Linked DNA regions of Chelatococcus sp. YT9. The protein of the gene in region 1 interacts with the protein of each later gene in a pairwise test. Links are inferred from orthologs where the notes say so. Each region holds a gene or a part of one and is shown in the gene's direction. Other genes may lie near its edges.

Region 1 (3,261 bases):
CCTTGTGAAGGCGGTGGGGCTCTCTGCGATCGACGATCCGTCCAATCGCGATCCTCGCTTCGCGCGGGCGATCCTGCGTGGGCAAGCCGCCGCGCGCGAGACGCTGGGCCTCACATCGTCACGCCTCGTCTCGCTGGCCCGCCGGGCGGCCCGTGCCGATGACGCCATCGAGCGGGCAACCGACGATGCGGCGCGTCGCTGCGAGCTGACCGATGCCGGCGCGGCGATGGCTGAAGTCCGGCTTTCTCCAGCGTTCTTCCTGGAGCCCGAGGAGGTGCAATTACGCCTTTTGCGGCGTGGCATCGCGCGGATGGCTGGGTCACTTGCCGATGGTCCCCACCTGCGCCTCGAGCGCCTTGAAGCGTTGACGGAGGCGCTTTCCGCGGCGCGTGCGCGGGGGGAGGCGCTTAAACGAACTCTTGGGGGGGCGGTGATAAGGCTATCGAGGAGCGGTCACATCCATATGAGCGGGGAAGGCCCACGTCGGCGAGGAAAGATACGGAATATTTGACTTTTTGACCGAGCATCTGAGACAATCGCCGGCTGTTTTCAGGCGCGCAAGCCAACTTCCTCGGGCTCTTCCCTTGGCAAGCATGGATGTGAGCCCTAGATTAGCGCGTACGGCGGCTTTCGCAGACAACAACGCCGCCACCGAGTGACGAGGAAGACCTAATCCGATGAACCCCAATTTCCGCAATTTCGCCCTGTGGGTCATCATATTCCTATTGGTGCTTGCGCTCGTCACGCTCTTCCAGAATCCGGGCTCGCGCGGAACCGCCAACGAGATCCCTTACTCGCAGCTCCTGAACGATGCTGATGCGGGGCGGATCACGAGCGTGGTGATTTCCGGCCAGGACATTACAGGCACCTATACGAACGGCGGATCCTTCCGCACCTTCGCGCCGAATGATCCCTCATTGGTGGGCAAGCTTTCCCAGAAGGGCGTGCAGATCACCGCCAAGCCGCCGTCGGATTCGACGCCTTGGTTCATCGCGCTTCTATTCAACTGGTTGCCATTGCTTGTTTTCATCGGCGCGTGGATCTTCCTGTCGCGTCAGATGCAGAGCGGCGCCGGCCGCGCCATGGGCTTCGGCAAGTCCAAGGCCAAGCTCCTGACGGAAGCGCATGGCCGCGTAACCTTCGAGGACGTCGCCGGCATCGACGAGGCCAAGGAAGACCTGCAGGAGATCGTGGAGTTCCTCCGCGATCCGCAGAAGTTCCAGCGGCTCGGCGGCCGTATTCCGCGCGGCGTGCTGCTCGTAGGCCCGCCCGGCACGGGTAAGACGCTCACGGCGCGTGCCGTCGCGGGCGAAGCCAACGTGCCGTTCTTCACGATCTCGGGCTCGGACTTCGTCGAGATGTTCGTGGGCGTCGGCGCGAGCCGCGTGCGCGACATGTTCGAGCAGGCCAAGAAGAACGCCCCCTGCATCATCTTCATCGATGAGATCGACGCGGTCGGCCGCCATCGCGGCGCCGGCCTCGGCGGCGGCAATGACGAGCGCGAGCAGACGCTGAACCAGCTCCTCGTCGAGATGGACGGCTTCGAGCAGAACGAAGGCATCATCATCATCGCCGCGACCAACCGTCCGGACGTGCTCGACCCCGCCTTGCTGCGCCCCGGCCGTTTCGATCGCCAGATCGTCATCCCGAACCCGGATGTCGCAGGCCGCGAGAAGATCCTGCGCGTCCACGTCCGCAAGGTTCCGCTGGCGCCCGACGTCGATCTCAAGACCATCGCGCGCGGCACGCCCGGCTTTTCCGGCGCCGACCTGATGAACCTCGTGAACGAAGGTGCACTTCTCGCGGCGAGGCGTGGAAAGCGCATCGTCACTCAGGCCGAGTTCGAGGATGCCAAGGACAAGGTGATGATGGGCGCCGAGCGCCGCTCCATGGCCATGACCCAGGAGGAGAAGGAACTCACCGCCTATCACGAGGCAGGCCATGCGATCGTCGGCCTCAACGTGCCGAGCCATGATCCGATCCACAAGGCGACTATCATTCCGCGCGGCCGCGCGCTCGGCATGGTGATGTCGCTACCGGAAAGTGATCGTCACTCCTATACGCGCGAATGGTGTGTCTCGCGCATCGCCATGACCTTCGGCGGCCGCGAGGCTGAGATCCTCAAGTTCGGCCCCAACAAGGTCACCAACGGAGCGAGCGGCGATATCCAGCAGGCCACCCGCCTCGCACGAGCGATGATCATGGAATGGGGCATGTCCGACAAGCTCGGTCGCGTCCGCTACCAGTCCAACGAGCAGGAGGTATTCCTCGGCCATTCGGTGGCGCAAAGCCAGAACATGTCCGATGAAACGGCGAAGCTCATCGACGCTGAGATCCGCAAATTGATAGAGGACGGCGAGAACGAGGCTCGGCGCATCCTCATCGAGAAGCGCGATGATTGGGAAACGCTGGCGCAGGCTCTTCTGGAGTATGAAACGCTGTCCGGTGAGGAGATCCGTGATCTCCTGAACGGCAAGCCGCCAACCCGAGACAGTGGCGAGCCGAAGACGCCGAGCCGTAGCTCAGCCGTGCCGACCACGGGTCGCAACAGGCCGCGTGGTGAGCCGGACACGGGGCTGGAGCCTCAGCCGCAGGTCTGACTGCTGGTCCAAAGAGCCTCTTCAAGCCTCCGCCGGTTTCATCCGGCGGAGGTTTTTGTTTGGGAGACACAGTCGTTGACGGCCGCCTTGAAAGATTCGCTCATATTTTTTGAACGAAGTTCGGTCACTGTCGGCGGACGGCGCTGCTATAAGCGTCAGAATCCGTACGGTTCTAGCGGTATGGGCTGGGGAGGTTGCGATGGCGCGCAAGGGACGTAAAACGCGCCTTGAGATGGAATCTCCCGCCGAGGACAAGCAGAAGGCTGCCGATATGAGACGCGCGTATTTCGGAACAGATGGCATTCGCGGCTTGGCCAATGCCGTTATCACGCCTGAGCTCGCCCTGAAGGTCGGGCAGGCGGCGGGACTTCTGTTCCAGCGCGGTGAGCATCGCCATCGTGTGGTGATCGGCAAGGATACGCGTCTGTCCGGCTATATGATCGAATATGCGCTGGTGGCAGGTTTCACCTCCGTCGGCATGGACGTGCTGCTGCTCGGTCCGATGCCGACGCCGGCCGTTGCGATGCTCACCCGCTCCATGCGCTGTGATCTCGGCGTCATGATCTCCGCCTCGCATAACCCTTACGAGGACAACGGCATCAAGCTGTTCGGTCCCGATGGCTACAAGCTGAGCGATGAGGTCGAGGAGGAAATCGAAGGG
Region 2 (3,278 bases), 1.5 Mb from region 1 along the record:
ATCAATCACCTTGAACAGGCGCGCCTGCAGCTCTCCCGCGATATCAGGCCGATGCCCCACCTCAGGCTGAACCCTGCCGTCCGTTCGCTGTTCGAGATCGGCTTCGATGACATCGTCTTCGAAGGCTACGATCCACATCCCGCCATCAAGGCGCCGGTTGCCGTCTGATAGCCCGTGCCGACCTCGTTTTGCCGCGCCGAATCACGCAGATTCATCGTGGCTGGCAATTCTGCGCGGGTGAGGCAGATCCTGTGAAGCGAGTGTGATGATGCTTTTCTCCCTGTCCGAGCGTGCCGTTTGCGTGCCGCGATGACGAAGCCGCTCGCTCTGATCGCGGCGGTGGCCGATAACGGCGTTATCGGCGGAGGTAACCGCCTGCTGTGGCACCTGCGCACCGACCTCCAGCGATTTCGGCGCTTGACCCAGGGGCGCCCTCTGCTCATGGGGCGCAACACCTACGATTCCATCGGCCGGCCGCTGCCCGGACGGGCCGTCGTCGTGCTAACGCGCGATCCTGCCTTTGCACCCGATGGCGTCGTGGTGGCGCACGATCTGATGGCGGCGCGGCTGCGGGCGGAGGAGGCTGCGGACCACCTGGGCGCCGACACTGTGATGGTGGCGGGCGGCGGAGAAATTTACGCGCTGACACTGCCGTATGCTCAGCGGCTCTACCTTACGCGCGTGCATGTTGCTCCGGCGGGAGACACGGTCTTTCCGGCCTTCGACACCGCAGATTTTCGTGAGACCCTGCGTGAGGAGCATGCGCCGGGGCCTCATGACGATCATGCATTCACCTTCATCGATTATGAGCGGGGACAGGGTGAGAGCGCCCGCTGATCCTCGGCATGGCGCGATTTCGGCGGGGTCCCGCCATCCCTGATAACCTCGTGAGTTGACGAACTATGGTTTTAACCCCACTTGCGCTTGACATGGGGGCCTTCGGCAACCCATCAACCTTGAGCAAACCCTTCGCGGGCGCGCCATGCGGATAGGCCGCTGACCTGTTGTACGAAAACGGGCGCGGCCGCTGGATGGTGCGAAACTTGATGGTTTGGGATCGGGTTTGGCCGGCCTGAGTGCTGGGCGGAGCTGGACCCCAAACACGGCGGCAGTGAGGAACGGCTGAGCATGTCTTGGAGCAACCACAGCGGCGGTCCGTGGGGCCAAAAGCCCGGCGGTCCTTGGGGATCGGGCCCTTCGGGAGGCGGCGGCGGCGGTAACCCGCCGGATCTCGAGGACTTTATCCGGCGTGGCCAGGACAAGCTGCGCAACATCATTCCTGGCGGCGGCGGTGGTGCCAGCGGCCGGGGTATAGCCCTGATCGGCCTCGGCGCTGTACTGCTGTGGCTGGCCACCGGCTTCTATACGGTGCGTCCCGACGAGGTCGGCATCAACATGATTTTCGGCCGCTATGTCGGCACGACCGGTGAAGGCCTGCGTTACAACTTCCCTTATCCCATCGGATCGGTGATCAAGCCGCAGGTGACGACGGTCAACACGATCGAAGTGGGCCAGCGCACGGGGGACACCACGCGTCGTGTATCGACGGCGCGCGAGGTGCCGGAGGAGAGCCTGATGCTCACCGGCGACGAGAACATCGTCGACATCAATTTCACGGTGCAGTGGCAGGTCAGCCCCTCGCGTCCGCAGGACTATGTCTTCAATCTCCAGAATCCGGATGCGGCGATCAAGGCCGCGGCCGAGAGCACCATGCGTGAGATCGTCGGCCGACGTAACATTCAGTCGGTGCTGACGACCGACCGTGGTGCGATCGAGGCGGAGGTGCGCCAGTCGATGCAGAAGCTGCTCGACGAATACGGAGCGGGTGTCGAGATCCGCCAGGTACAGCTCCAGAAGGTGGACCCGCCCCAGCAGGTCATCGACGCCTTCCGCGACGTGCAGGCTGCCCGTCAGGATCAGGACCGCATCAGGAACGAGGCTGAGACCTACGCGAGCCGCGTTGTCCCCGAAGCGCGTGGTGAGGCTTCGCGCATCATCCAGGCCGCCGAGGGCTACCGCGAACGTGCTGTCGCCGAGGCGCGCGGTGCAGCCTCGCGCTTCACCCAAGTTTATGAGGCCTATGCGGCCGCGCCCGACGTGACGCGCGAGCGCATGTTCATCGAGACTATGGAGCGCGTTTTGTCGGGTTCGGACAAGGTGCTTATCGATTCCAAGGAGAACCAGGGGGTCGTGCCGTATCTGCCATTGGGTGAGTTGCAGCGGTCGGCACCGTCGGTGCAGGGCTCCACCGTGCGTCAGGGAGCCACGCGATGAGCAGCGCCCTCAAGACCGGCGGCATTATTGTCGTTCTCATCCTTCTGATTGTCCTCTACAGCGCGACCTTCGTCGTCAGCCAGACCCAGCAGGCACTCGTGCTTCGCTTCGGCGGCGTGCGCGAGGTCATCTCGAACCCGGGCCTCTATTTCAAGTTGCCGTTGGTCGAGAACGTGGTCTATCTCGACAAGCGCGTGCTCGACCTCAACCTGCCCGAGCAGGAGGTGATCGCTTCTGATCAGAAGCGTCTCGTGGTCGATGCCTTCACGCGTTATCGCATCTCAGATCCCGTTCGCTTCTACCAGACGGTGAGCAATGTGGCAGGCGCCAACCTGCGCCTCGCCAACATCATCAACTCAACCGTGCGCCAGTACGTGGCTGACGCGAGCTTCACCGACGTGGTGCGTACGCGCCGCGAGGAATTGATGCAGCGCATCCGCCAGGAAGTGAACAAGCAGGCCAATGGGCTCGGCATTTCGGTGGTCGATGTGCGCCTTCGCCGGGTGGACTTGCCGCAGCAGAACAGCCAGGCCGTCTTCCAGCGCATGCAGACCGAACGCCAACGCGAGGCGGCCGACATCCGCGCCCAAGGTTCCGAGCTTGCCCAAGGTATCCGGGCTCGCGCCGATCGCGAGGTGACGGTCATCAAGGCCGATGCGAACCAGAAAGCTGAGACTCTGCGCGGTGAGGGTGATGCGGAAAGCAACCGCGTCTACGCCGAAGCTTATGGCAGGGATCCGGGGTTCTTCGCCTTCTTCCGCTCGATGCAGGCTTACGAATCGAGCCTTGGGGCGCAGGCGTCTGGCGGCACGCGTCTCGTGCTTTCACCGAATTCGGACTTTTTCCGTTACTTCATTGATCCTGCAGGGAAATTGCCCAGCGCGACCACGCCGCCTGCCGCCGTCCAGGGCGCACCGGCTACCAATCCCTGATCGAGCATGCGGCCGGATGCGGACGGTGATGGCCGTTTTTCCTCTTGCATCCGCATGCTCGCGTACAAGACA

What was found.
Region 2: the proteins of ftsH (region 1) and hflK interact in binary tests that used the Escherichia coli proteins (3 or more experiments, as listed by UniProt). The link is inferred for Chelatococcus sp. YT9 from one-to-one orthologs.

Annotation. Positions count from the first base shown.
Region 1 is NZ_JAHBRW010000001.1:1,110,909-1,114,169, reverse strand. The notes cover bases 195-3,138. They hold ftsH (ATP-dependent zinc metalloprotease FtsH), read left to right. Parts: upstream 195-677; coding sequence 678-2,600; downstream 2,601-3,138. Other genes in these bases: glmM (phosphoglucosamine mutase), read left to right, coding at 2,872-3,138; tilS (tRNA lysidine(34) synthetase TilS), read left to right, coding at 195-511. Also shown: more of tilS, read left to right, coding at 1-194; more of glmM, read left to right, coding at 3,139-3,261. UniProt on the Escherichia coli protein: Acts as a processive, ATP-dependent zinc metallopeptidase for both cytoplasmic and membrane proteins. Plays a role in the quality control of integral membrane proteins.
Region 2 is NZ_JAHBRW010000001.1:2,589,102-2,592,379, forward strand. Bases 241-3,201 are described here. They hold hflK (FtsH protease activity modulator HflK), read left to right. Parts: upstream 241-1,128; coding sequence 1,129-2,274; downstream 2,275-3,201. Other genes in these bases: KIO76_RS11820 (dihydrofolate reductase), read left to right, coding at 310-837; hflC (protease modulator HflC), read left to right, coding at 2,271-3,201. Outside these bases: KIO76_RS11815 (thymidylate synthase), read left to right, coding at 1-168; more of hflC, read left to right, coding at 3,202-3,206.